One region of the Nostoc piscinale CENA21 genome, then DNA from elsewhere that is predicted to be linked to it. Evidence: predicted binding sites of a transcription regulator. Region 1 holds the regulator's gene; each other region holds the start of a gene.

Region 1 (3,172 bases):
ACACCACCTAAATATGTCAAGGTGACAATGCTACCGCCTTCGGTCATTAAAGGTTTCGCTGCACCACTTAACTGTACTAGGGAATAGGTACTAATTTCTAAAGCTGTATTGAAACCCGAACGGGAGGTTTGGCTAAAGCCTCCAGTCAAATCATCTTTATTCGCAAAAGCTAAACAGTGGATGAGGATATCTAACCTACCCCACTTTTCTTGCACCGTTTCAAAGGTAGAGTGAATCTGTTCGTCGTTTTGAACATTACAGGGAACAAATAAGCTGGGATTAAGAGGTTCTACCAATTCCGCAACTTTTTTCTCCATCTTGCCACGTTCATCAGGGAGGTAAGTAATACCTAAATTAGCTCCGGCGGCGTGCAGTTGTTGGGCGATACCCCAAGCGATGGAGCGATTATTGGCAATACCTGTAACGAGGGCGTTTTTTCCAGTCAGATTCAGCATAGAAATTATTAACAGGATCAATCATGATAAAAGATGTCTGAGCAGTATCAACTATTTTTGATTCCCCTAAGCAGGTGCAGCATTCCGTCTGGCAACACAATGGCTATTTTTGACTGCTGTGTAGCTGTGTTCACTTTTCTTTTTCAGAGGCAATTACAGCCAGAAGTCTAAATTTTTTAGGGGAATTGAGGATACTTCAACTGCTGAGTGTATCACCTGGGACTTTTTCAGACATCCTCTTAGGAGGATACTAGAAACTGAGGCCTGTTTTTCTTGATTTATCAAAATCATGTTTCACAGGCCAGAATCAAGAAACCAGAAGCCCGAATTGAGCCTTAAATTCTGTGAGGCTAGTAGATGAATAAACAAGCAACACAGCAAATTAAGTGGTGAGTGTTTTTCTCCATTGACTAATTTTGCGTCTTCAATTCTGCTGTCTGAATTTTTCTTTAATTCAATTGGTGTGTTTGCTGCATAAAAATTGTCTGCTCTTCCTGAAGATATTCTCAAGATACAATGAATTTTTTCGCAAAAAACCTGATGAATAGGAGTTTGTAAGTACTTATAACAACTACTAGCTAAAAAGGTGAAAAATTATGTATCATTATGAACAAATAAGTCTGAAGTTTGGCTTTTGAGTATAGGAAAGTACAGAAAGGTTGACGGTGATTTATTGATTTTTCAGGTGTATTCTTAGGTAATCAGTTTATTTGTTTTTCCGGCATTGGGTAGGGGAAGGGAGATGATCGTGACACAAGATAAAGCCCTAGCAAATGTTTTTCGTCAGATGGCAACTGGGGCGTTTCCACCTGTTGTGGAAACGTTTGAACGCAACAAAACGATCTTTTTTCCGGGCGATCCTGCTGAACGAGTTTATTTTCTTCTTAAGGGTGCTGTAAAACTTTCCAGGGTATACGAAGCAGGAGAAGAAATAACGGTAGCACTGTTACGGGAAAATAGTGTTTTTGGTGTTTTGTCTTTGCTGACTGGAAATAAGTCAGATCGGTTTTACCATGCTGTTGCATTTACACCTGTAGAATTGCTATCAGCACCAATCGAGCAAGTAGAGCAAGCACTTAAGGAAAATCCAGAATTGTCTATGTTAATGCTGCGGGGTCTATCTTCGCGGATTTTACAGACAGAGATGATGATTGAAACCCTCGCTCACCGAGATATGGGTTCTAGATTGGTGAGTTTTTTATTAATTCTTTGTCGTGATTTTGGTGTTCCTTGTGCAGATGGAATCACAATTGATCTGAAGCTATCTCATCAAGCGATCGCAGAGGCAATTGGTTCGACTCGTGTCACAGTCACTAGGTTACTTGGTGATTTACGCGAAAAGAAAATGATTTCTATTCATAAAAAGAAGATTACTGTGCATAAACCTGTTAGCTTAAGTAGACAGTTCACTTAAAGCAGAAGTCAGAAGTCAGAATCAAAACGTGATTTACTCTGAATTTGGGCTTTCTGACTCTGGCATTGTTTTTGGTTGAAAGTAATTGGAGGTAATGGAGTTGGCAAATATGGTGGTGTTTTTGCAGATAATACCCATAGCAGGAGGCAAATCATAAATTGATAAATCTTCGCTATTGCCAATTTCCTACCCTCCACAGACAATGGTCGAAAGTAGTAGGCTGTATCTGGAACCATTTCGGTAGCTGAAGATGACCACCGGGTACATCCTCATTGCAGCAATTTTAATTTTGGGAGGCGTAATAGCCACTGTGGGCGATCGCATTGGCACACGGGTTGGCAAAGCTCGCCTCTCACTCTTTAAGCTTCGTCCCAAAAATACGGCGGTGGTGGTGACAATTTTTACTGGGGGCTTGATTTCAGCATCAACCTTGGGAATTTTGTTTGCTGCGGATGAGGGCTTGCGTAAGGGAGTCTTTGAATTAGAAGATATTCAAAAAGACCTGAGAAACAAACGAGAACAACTCAAAACCGCCGAAGCCCAAAAAAGCCAAGTCGAAACAGAATTAAGCCAAGCCAGAAAAGAACAAACCCAAGCGCAACAAGACTTACAAAGAATTAATAAATCTTTGCAAGCGGCCAACGCTAAACAACGGGAAACACAAGCAAAACTCAATCAAACTTTGAGCCGCCAAGCAAAAATCCAAGGGCAGTTACAAAGCACTCAAGGGCGCTTAAATCAAGTTGCAACTCAATATCAGCAAGCGCGGTCAGAATTAGAAAACGTTTATAACCAAAGAAAAGCCTTACAAGTAGCTGTAGGACAATTAAAGGCAGAACAACAAAGATTGTACGCAGAGGCAAAAAAAGGCGATTGATGAAGCGAAAACAGCCATTTCCAAACGTGATCGCGAACTCGCCAATCGTCAAGAAATTATTGAACAGCGCGATCGCAAAATCGCTCAATTAGATAAACTCATTCAAAATCGCAATTTAGAAATTACCGCCAGAGAACAGGTAATTGCCACCAGAGAATCTCGCCTCAAAGAATTAGAAAGACAACAGGATTATTTAGAACAGGAAGTAGCCAGACTCGAAAAATACTATCAGTCTTATCAAGACTTGCGTTTAGGCAAGTTGGCGTTAGTGCGTGGTCAAATTTTGGCTGGTGCGGTAATTCAAGTGAGTCAAGCCTCGGCGGCGCGTCAGGCGGTGTTGCAACTGTTAGGCGATGCTAACCAAAATGCCATCTTTCAATTAACTGAACCGAGTGCAACACCAGAAAATACCCAAATATTGCGCGT
Region 2 (3,172 bases), 3.4 Mb from region 1:
CCTAGTGTCTCTGTATGAATGCTTACTTCTATTAGTACTACATACGGAACACAAGGATGATAAACCCCACACTAGGGCATTTTTTTAGCCATTCACCAACCATGAAACTTGAGGATATATATCAATTCTTTGAAAATCCTCCGCCAACTTACCTCTGTCAGGAACTAGCAATTTGTTACATACTGTCTGTCTTACTGCAAGGTGAATCCTACGGCACCGAGTTAATTCAACGTTTGGAAACTGAATATCCAACCTATCGGCTTTCAGATACCGTGCTTTATAGTGCGATCAAATTTCTGGAAGACGAAAGGGCAATTAATGGGTATTGGAAGAAACTCGAAGGACGAGGAAGACCTAGGCGGATGTACCAAGTTTCTCCAGAATGGCAAGTTCAAGCGCAGGATTTAACACGTCTTTGGCAAGAGTACATCAACGGGAGGACAAATTAATTAATAATTAATAATGAACAAATCTCCTCCTGTCAAACAGTAACAATCAGTTATGGATACTGCTATTCTGCCATCTACGTTTCTGCTCACCTTATTGTTATTAGTTGGGTTGTTTTTCTTTATTCGTGCTGCTACCAAAGACCGCACAGAAACGGCTCAACTAATATCTGAGCAGGACGAAGCTGTATTAATGCCTCAATTACAGGATTATTTCCGTTCCCGGTCTTACCGAGTGGCAGCGGTAGACCGTGACCAAAATCAAGTCACGTTTGAGGGTTTTGTCCAACCAAGCTTATTTTTAGCGATTTTTTTAACCCTACTTGCAACTGTAGGTTTAATTTGTTTATCTTTTGTTTTGTCAATGCTTCTGCCCAACATGAGCAGTTTTTTTTCTGGGAATAATTCTGCTGGCACCTTTAAGCGGTCTATTTTATTGGAAAAAAGCAGGAAGAACCGAGAAAGTCTTGCTTCATCTGCAAAAAGCTAATCAAGATGAACCAAACTCTCCAGGTAAGATTGCTGTAACTGCCCATCGAGATGAACTGATTGAGTTACAGAAGGCACTCAACTTAAAGCTGAGTGATTAAACTTTGTTTTTTAAGTTTCCTCTAGTGATGAGCGAGAGGAAATAAACAATAGGGAGTAGGAAAGAGGGTTGTTGGGATGTAAATTCTCTCTGTAACGAAACGTCTTAGAGAAAAACGTATCTTGTAACGTAGCTCTCAAAAGCAAAGTAAAATTCTACTCTCGCTTTTGGATGCTTTGTATCACTCTTTCTCACTCCCTGATGTGTATTAGTTGATAATTCAACTTACACAAACCAAATTGGCTTGAATAAAGTTGTTTGTCCAACTGCCTGGACTACCCTCTACTGGCAAATCAGTGCCAAATTTAAAAAAAAATTGAAAATTTTGCATAAACTGAGCAACTTTGCCAGTTAAATGAATATTCAGAACACATTCAACAACGTAAAAGTACCAATTCAAGTTTAACGTGCAGCTACTGCCACAGGTTCTGAACCAGCCGGAGCTTCTAACGTCCGGAGGCTGGGAAACAAGAAATGGTTTTCTTCTACGTATTGGGCACCAAACAGACCTTTTTCTGCCCAGAAATATCGGTCTGTTGTGTGTTCATTGCGCTTTACGAGTAGCAGAGCGGGTGGCAATATCCCTTCAGCCTGAATGAATTTTCTTGCTGCTGTCACAGGTTTTTCTTCGCCGCTTTCGATGCTATATTGAGGCACATGCTCTAAAATCCGCCGTCCTTCCTGGCGACGACGACTCTTCCGTTTCCGTCTCCTTGCCAACCTATTTTCCTCCTCTTTCAAGCTATTAGATTGTAGTGATAGCTACAAAATCCGTCGTAATTATAAAAGTTCTAGTTCAAAAAATCAAGAGTTTATAAACTTTTGATACAACGAAAATAATTTTCTTGAAGGCAAATAAATCACAAAACTAGTAAAGTACACAATTTCTTTATTTCTACCATCATTTGAGAAGCTTTCGTTAAGCTTGATCAAAAGAGAGTTAGAATCAAGCTGATTCTTGAAGAAGAATTCAGGAGCCAGTATTCAGGAGTCAGAATTAATTATGAGTGAAGCAGACCTGCCACTAATTCTAGATGTAGCCTTCCTCAAGGGTAAATCAGCAAATCTCAAATTTCATGTGGAGTTTCACTGTCATTCACTGGCCAGTTACATTCAGTATAGATTATGTATTCTAACTCCTGAGTTGTGAGTTCTTTGTTGTGGAAAATTCCTCAAAAGCCTGTGATACTGAGCAATAAATGAAAAATGTTAATGTCTGCTAGTTCAGATTTTGTGGCTTTATGCCGAGAACAAATAACATTATTAGCCCAAGGTTTGGGAGCTTCTCTAAGTGTGGTGTATTTAACACAAGAATTGGTAGAAGCGCCAACAACTGAGGCGAAACTAATTCCTGTGGTTGTTTATCCAGAAACCGCAGGATTACCGCCTGGAGAAGAAAATACGGAAGTAAAAGCACGTAAACAGTTACAAATTAGTAATATTTTGCTACTACCGAAACAGCAAAAAAGGTTACTAACAGCAGCTACGGAATTTACGGCTACATCACCAGAAGTCGAAACAACAGATACTGAACAACCAAATTTCCAAGAAGAGTATTTGCTGAGTGGACACCAGATTGTTATGCCTTTAGTCCATGAAGGTGTGATGATGGGATTACTGGTGACATGCAGAGAAGATCGGGCTTGGAATCAACAAGAACAAAATACAATTCAAAAAATAGTTCAAACTTTGGCGATCGCTTGTGTTTTAGATCAGCGTCGCGCTTGGTTACAACAACAGCTACATCAACAACAAGTCCTGCAAGAACAGCAACGAGATTTATTAGATAACTTGCTGCACCAATTTCGCAATCCCTTGACAGCATTGCGGACTTTTGGCAAGTTGCTATTTAAAAGACTGCGCCCAGGCGACCCAAACCGAGAAGTAGGGGCGAGTATTGTCCGAGAAAGCGATCGCCTCAAAGAATTATTGCAACAATTTGAGCAAGTTATCGACTGGACAGAATTGGATGTAGCACCACGGGTATTACCAGAAAATGAAGTTTTTGTAGAAGCTACTGTCCAAGCAGAACCTAAACCAATTTTATTATTGCCAGGTACAGGAGAACAGGCAACTGATTGCTCTTTAGCTGATTTATTAGCACCATTATTACTATCAGCTAAAGCGATCGCCCAAG
Region 3 (3,172 bases), 3.1 Mb from region 1:
GGAGATTTTTGCATAATCTCTACATTTATCATGTCAGGGCAATAACAAAAGCCCGTACGATCAGAGGGATAAATACATTTTTAATACATTAGTAATTGGTAATTCTGCTAAATAAATTACCAATTACTCCTATGCTTTTCTATCTCTTTGCGTTTTGGCGCTGCGGTAGTCATTATGATGGGCTGAACCCGGAAAATACTGCTTTCTGTACGCGAAATAAACCATTATTTCTGTCTAAAAGTTTATACAAGATAATTATTGGATTTAACTATACATAAAGTTATATAAATTTTAGCTTCTCCTAGTAAAAATTAATCTACCAGAGGGCTGATTGGATTGTATTAATTGTCATGGTTTATTGAAATTAATTAAATTAATTCTTAAGCCGGTTATCCGGGAGGCATTATGACAGAGGCTACACATAAACGCCAGCTGGTAATTATTGGCGGCGCAGAAGATAAAGAAGGAGATTGCGTAATTCTGCGAGAGTTTGTCCGTCGGGCTGGGGGTACAAAAGCCAATATTGTAATTATGACAGCCGCCACAGAACTACCCAGAGAAGTGGGAGAAAATTACATTAGAGTTTTTGAACGGCTAGGTGCAGAACACGTTCGCATTATTGATACAGAAACTCGTGAAGATGCTAGGTCTTCTACGGCTTTAGAAGCAATTAGTAAGGCGACTGGGATATTTTTTACTGGCGGAGACCAAGCCAGAATTACTAGCATTCTCAAAGATACCGAAATTGATGCCGCGATTCACCAACGTTACGCGGAAGGCGCAGTGATCGCAGGTACTAGTGCTGGTGCGGCTGTGATGCCCGATAAAATGATTGTTGAGGGTGATTCTCAAAGTACACCAAAGATGGAAATTGTGGAAATGGGGCCTGGTCTTGGTTTTCTCCCAGGGGTGGTGATTGATCAACATTTCTTGCAACGCGGACGTTTAGGACGTTTGATTACAGCCTTAGTCCGTGAACCTGCGGTGTTAGGATTTGGCATTGATGAGAATACAGCGATCGCAGTAACTGATGACCAAATCGAAATTATTGGTGAAGGTTCAGTTACCATCGTGGATGAATCTGATTCTACATATAACAATGCAAGTGAAATTCTCCGCGATGAACCTTTAGCAATTTGTGGTGCGAAACTACACATTTTGCCACATGGTTATAAATTTAACTTAAAGACGCGGCAAGCAATTCTGACTAATGGTGTTGTTGCTAGTGAAGCGATGAATCAGTCTGTAGCGGTATAGAGATAAAGGGGTGTAGGGGTGTGAGGATGTATGTAGGTGTTCAAACCCCTTACACCATTTCACGAAAAATCTAATACAGATGTAAACCCTAAAATCCTGGCTACATCTGAGTTTTTTAATTGCGTTAGCGAAGTGGTAGCGAGTCTGCAATAGCGAAGCGTTAGCGAGGAACGAGCGTCGCGTCATTGTGAATTGGTATTACACCTCTACACCCTGATTTCAACCCTTAATATCGAGCTTCCTTGGTCGATAATGTGAAGAAATATTTCGCCAACAGCATCACTACTCAACAAAAAACCCGCCGAAGCGGGGGTTTCCACACAACAAAACTATAAACAGTCAACTCTTGCTTTACCAGACTTAGCCGATATATCTCATTTCGGCTTCTAGTTGATGAATTAGCTTTTCGTTACCTTGGGCTTTGGCTACTTCTAAGCGGTGTTCCAAGCTTTTTTTCAGGTTTTGTCTGTGGACTTCTTTAGCTTGTCTCATAGCCTGTAATCTATTTTGATTCATAGTTATTTCCCTCTTTATGCTTTTTTCTGTTTAGTATTGCTAATATAGCACAGGTTTTGTAGCTGTTGCTACAGAAATTAATATCTTAATATATGTGAATATTGTAAGTTTATGGCAGACAAAGCAATAAGTACCCGATCGCTCTTGACTTTACTTAGCGATTTTGGCGATCGCGATGTTTATGTCGGAGTGATGAAAGGTATAATTGCTCAAATTAACCCAGAAATCAGGGTTATAGACTTAACGCACCAAATTCCGCCACAAAATATTGTTGCTGCTAGATTTTGCTTGATGAATGCTTATCCCTACTTTCCTGATGGAACAGTACATATAGCAGTGGTAGATCCGGGAGTGGGTGGAAACCGGAGGGCGATCGCAGTAGAATTTGCTGGTGGGTTTTTAGTCGGCCCCGATAATGGCATATTTAGCGGTGTACTCAGTCAAACTCCCGCAGTGGCAGCCGTGGAACTTACAAACCCAGACTACTGGTTAACTCCCCAACCTAGCCGCACTTTTCACGGTAGAGATATTTTTGCACCTGTAGGAGCTAACCTGGCTAGTGGTGTTCCCTTGAAATATCTGGGAAAAGAAATTAATCCCACAACTTTGTTACAGATAGGGATGGGCAAATGTCAAACAACTAGCCGTGGTGTGTTGGGAAATATTCAATATATAGATCATTTTGGCAATTTAATCAGCAATATTCCTCAAAGTTGCGTGGAAGGTAAAACTTGGTACGTGGAGATTGCGGGGTTGACAATACCAGGATGTGAAACTTACAGTAATGGCGAAGTTGGGGAAGCTGTCGCCTTAGTTGGTAGTCATGGCTGGGTAGAAATCGCTATCAATGGCGGAAATGCACATTCACAGTTGCAGATTAACTACCAAGATACTTTAGAGGTGATTAATTATTAGACTAGAAACTGAGATTACTGCTAACTTATCACTGTTTTTCTATGACTACTCAAACTGTATCTCCATCACCAGTTTATCAAGGCCAGTTTGGTGAATTTACCATTGATCAAAGCGATCGCACTGGTGTAATTATCTATCGTACTGCGTTAATGGTAGCGGCACTCAGCTTTGCTGCGGGGACTGTTTTGGCATTGTTTTACAATAACCCCACTACCATCCAAGCAATTACCCCTTTATATACCTGCTTTAGTTTAGCTCTCGGTGTGAGTTTGTTGACTATTCATATTTACATGGCTTCTTTGCACCGAGTTTTACAAGTTTTTTGGTTAATTGGGAGTATTTCTGCGTTTATTTTTGCTCATTTTGACAGTCAACCTTTTGCATTGACTATCTACACGAACCCATTCACTATTTTAGGTGTAGGTTTTACTTTCGCAGCCTTAACAGGCATTTATTTTAAAGAAGCATTTTGCTTTAATCGTCT
Region 4 (3,172 bases), 2.6 Mb from region 1:
AATCCAATGGGTTATCACATTGGTTCGGTGTGGCCTCATGATAACTCTTTAACTGCGACGGGTCTGCGATCGCTCGGTTTAATCGATCAAGCCTTGGAACTTTTTCAAGGTATACTCGACATGACTAATCAGCAACCTTATCAACGTCCTCCAGAACTGTTTTGCGGCTACGAACGCAATGGCGACAATGCCCCTGTACAATATCCCGTGGCTTGTACACCCCAAGCTTGGGCTACGGGTAGCGTGTTTCAACTGCTACAAATGATTGTCAATTTAGTTCCAGACGCGCAAAATAACTGCCTACGAATTATCGACCCTGCTTTACCAGAGTCGATTAATCATCTGTCTTTCCACAATTTACGAGTCGGTACAACTATTCTGGATTTGGAGTTTGAGCGTTCTGGTAATACTACTGCCTGCCGCGTAGCAAAAAAAACGCGGCAATCTCCGCGTAGTTATTGAAGCTTAATCAAACAATATGAAGTATCAATGAGGCTAGGGGTTAGAGGTTCAAGGTTGGAGGCTAGAGGTTAGAAGCCCAAATTTCATACTTTTGTGTGGCTTTAGCTATAACTGTCTAGCCCATAGTCCCTAGCCCCTAGCCCCTACTTTTCATGATTTTCACTCTTTTGTCCTGGAGAAGCTTCATAAATTGCATCTAGTTGTTGTCTAGCGTCTTCAACATTAATAGAACGCATAACTAATAATGGTTCTTTAATGATATTGCCATCGCTATCTAATAATTCTGGATGGGGTACTGATTTTCTGCCTGAACGATAATTTCGATTTGCTGAAGGTGTGGCTGGATAATTTCGCTCTCTGTCAATAAAACTAAACATAACTAAGTTGCGAATTAAGTTTGCCACTGCAATGCAAGCCAAAATCGTAAAAGCAAGAATATAAAGTAGGTGCAACATAATACGGGTTTCCTCCAGGGCAGCAAGTTTAAAAACCTTATACTGAAAAGCTTCGCTGAGGTTGGGAATCGCAGCGGGTGTAAATGTTTAACGCACTTATGATGCGCTTATATGATTAATATGAAAAATTTGTCAAGGCTATTCAATTAACGGTAGCATAGGATACATTATTTGTTAATAAAAATTTTATTAAGTATTTTATAGTATCTATGCAAACTATGTGATGTGTCATCCACACCAACTAGTCGCTACGACTTTTCTTTTTCTTGATGAAAGCGCATCCCTACATTCCAACATTCCGTAACCAATTGATGCCAAGGCGCTAAGGTTGTCATATCCAATCCGACTTGTTTATCAGTGGCTGCAAATAGCATTTTTGCTGTGTTTAGTTCTGTTTGTGCTTGCTTGACTCGTAACAGCAGGTCAGATTGTTCTTGATGACTCATAAATGAGAGTTGCTCAGTTTCTAAAAGGTGGCGCGATCGCCCAAACCAATAGTCAAAGTCTTCTAACAAAGGCTCTAAGACCGTTTTCAGCAACTCAGTCCCTGGTAAATTTGAGTCTTGCATAGATATGAAGGATACTTCTATTTTTCTTATTAATATTAACGTTTTTTTACAAAACTTAACGTTATTATATGCTATGTCCTCAGAAAGATTGTTAAATAAATCTGTCATAATAGTTACGAAAAGCAAATCTTCATAAAAAAACACAGTAATTTAACCTAAAAAAAATTCAGGCTAAAGACTGTAGACATAAGAAAACACAGTCGGCAAGCTAAGATCAAGTTTCATACTTCAGACTTCACACTTCATACAATGCTAGAGTGCATCCAGGACAGCTAAAAATCTGTCAAGCTGAAATATAACCAGATGTTATATTTGGGTAAGTTTTTCAGCATTTTAACTAATAAATTACTTTTTGCAATTACTTCGCCAATGGTTCAGCAGCCAATGTCGCCTAATCAAAATCTGCATCAAGCAGAACAACCAGAAAAAATCTATTTACCCCGTACCAGCGAATCAGAGACTTTAAAAAAGATTCGCCACACAACTTCTCATGTGATGGCAATGGCAGTGCAGAAGCTGTTTCCCAAGGCGCAAGTTACAATAGGCCCCTGGATAGAAAATGGATTTTATTACGATTTCGACAGTCCAGAGCCATTTACTGACAAAGACCTCAAAGCCATCCAAAAAGAGATGGCGAAGATTATTAATCGCAAATTGCCAGTAGTTAGAGAAGAAGTCAGCCGGGAAGAAGCCGAACGCCGCATTAAAGAAATCAACGAACCTTATAAATTAGAAATCCTGGCAGATTTAAAAGAACCCATTACTATTTATCACTTGGGTGATCAATGGTGGGATTTGTGCGCCGGGCCTCATGTGGAAAATACTCAAGAATTAAACCCGAAAGCCATTGATTTAGAAAGCGTTGCGGGTGCATATTGGCGCGGGGATGAAACCAAAGCGCAACTACAGCGCATTTACGGTACTGCGTGGGAAACTCCAGAACAACTAGCTGAGTACAAGCGCCGCAAAGAAGAAGCACAGCGCCGCGACCATCGCAAACTCGGCAAAGAATTGGGTTTATTTATCTTCTCTGACTTAGTAGGGCCGGGTTTACCTTTGTGGACTCCCAAAGGCACTTTATTGCGGAGTATCTTAGAAGACTTCCTCAAGCAAGAACAGCTGAAGCGTGGCTATTTACCTGTGGTTACTCCCCACATTGCGAGGGTAGATTTATTTAAAACTTCCGGCCACTGGCAAAAGTATAAGGAAGATATGTTTCCTTTGATGGCTGAGGATGAAGCCGCAGCAGCACTTGAGCAAGGCTTTGTCATGAAGCCAATGAACTGCCCCTTCCACATCCAAATATATAAGAGCGAGTTACGTTCTTATCGAGAACTACCGATGCGTTTGGCAGAATTCGGTACTGTCTACCGCTACGAACAATCAGGGGAATTAGGCGGTTTAACCAGAGTGCGCGGCTTTACTGTGGATGACTCGCACTTGTTTGTCACCCCAGAACAGCTAGACGCAGAATTCCTCAACGTAGTGGATTTGATTTTATCAGTGTTCAATAAACTGCAATTGAAGAACTTCAAAGCCAGACTGAGTTTCCGTGATCCTGCGAGTGATAAATATATTGGTTCCGATGAAGCTTGGGAAAAAGCTCAAGGTGCGATTCGCCGCGCTGTGGAACAATTAGGAATGGATCATTTTGAAGGTATTGGCGAAGCTGCATTTTACGGGCCA

What was found. The regulator NtcA, encoded in region 1, controls nitrogen genes in cyanobacteria. The targets are predictions, from matches to a motif close to TNTGTANNNNNNNNTACANA.
Region 2: a site for NtcA is predicted at 1,785-1,804, ahead of ACX27_RS17090 (DUF3155 domain-containing protein). Genes of this name have one in related genera too.
Region 3: a site for NtcA is predicted at 1,829-1,848, ahead of ACX27_RS18510 (SAM hydrolase/SAM-dependent halogenase family protein). Genes of this name have one in related genera too.
Region 4: a site for NtcA is predicted at 1,587-1,606, ahead of ACX27_RS20535 (DUF2605 domain-containing protein). Genes of this name have one in related genera too.

Annotation. Positions count from the first base shown of each region.
Region 1 is NZ_CP012036.1:232,847-236,018, forward strand. It holds gene fabI (enoyl-ACP reductase FabI) at 1-455, opposite strand, end outside; gene ntcA (global nitrogen regulator NtcA) at 1,198-1,869, shown strand; partial or broken gene ACX27_RS01055 (DUF3084 domain-containing protein) at 2,120-3,172, shown strand, end outside.
Region 2 is NZ_CP012036.1:3,945,663-3,948,834, reverse strand. It holds gene ACX27_RS17105 (PadR family transcriptional regulator) at 102-449, shown strand; partial or broken gene ACX27_RS17100 (cofactor assembly of complex C subunit B) at 502-1,036, shown strand; gene ACX27_RS17090 (DUF3155 domain-containing protein) at 1,438-1,755, opposite strand; gene ACX27_RS17085 (GAF domain-containing sensor histidine kinase) at 2,242-3,172, shown strand, end outside.
Region 3 is NZ_CP012036.1:4,261,247-4,264,418, reverse strand. It holds gene ACX27_RS18515 (cyanophycinase) at 406-1,257, shown strand; gene pirA (arginine synthesis PII-interacting regulator PirA) at 1,618-1,773, opposite strand; gene ACX27_RS18510 (SAM hydrolase/SAM-dependent halogenase family protein) at 1,885-2,688, shown strand; gene ACX27_RS18505 (DUF2301 domain-containing membrane protein) at 2,730-3,172, shown strand, end outside.
Region 4 is NZ_CP012036.1:4,777,087-4,780,258, reverse strand. It holds partial or broken gene ACX27_RS20545 (amylo-alpha-1,6-glucosidase) at 1-469, shown strand, start outside; gene ACX27_RS20540 (DUF2973 domain-containing protein) at 606-917, opposite strand; gene ACX27_RS20535 (DUF2605 domain-containing protein) at 1,166-1,486, opposite strand; gene thrS (threonine--tRNA ligase) at 1,856-3,172, shown strand, end outside.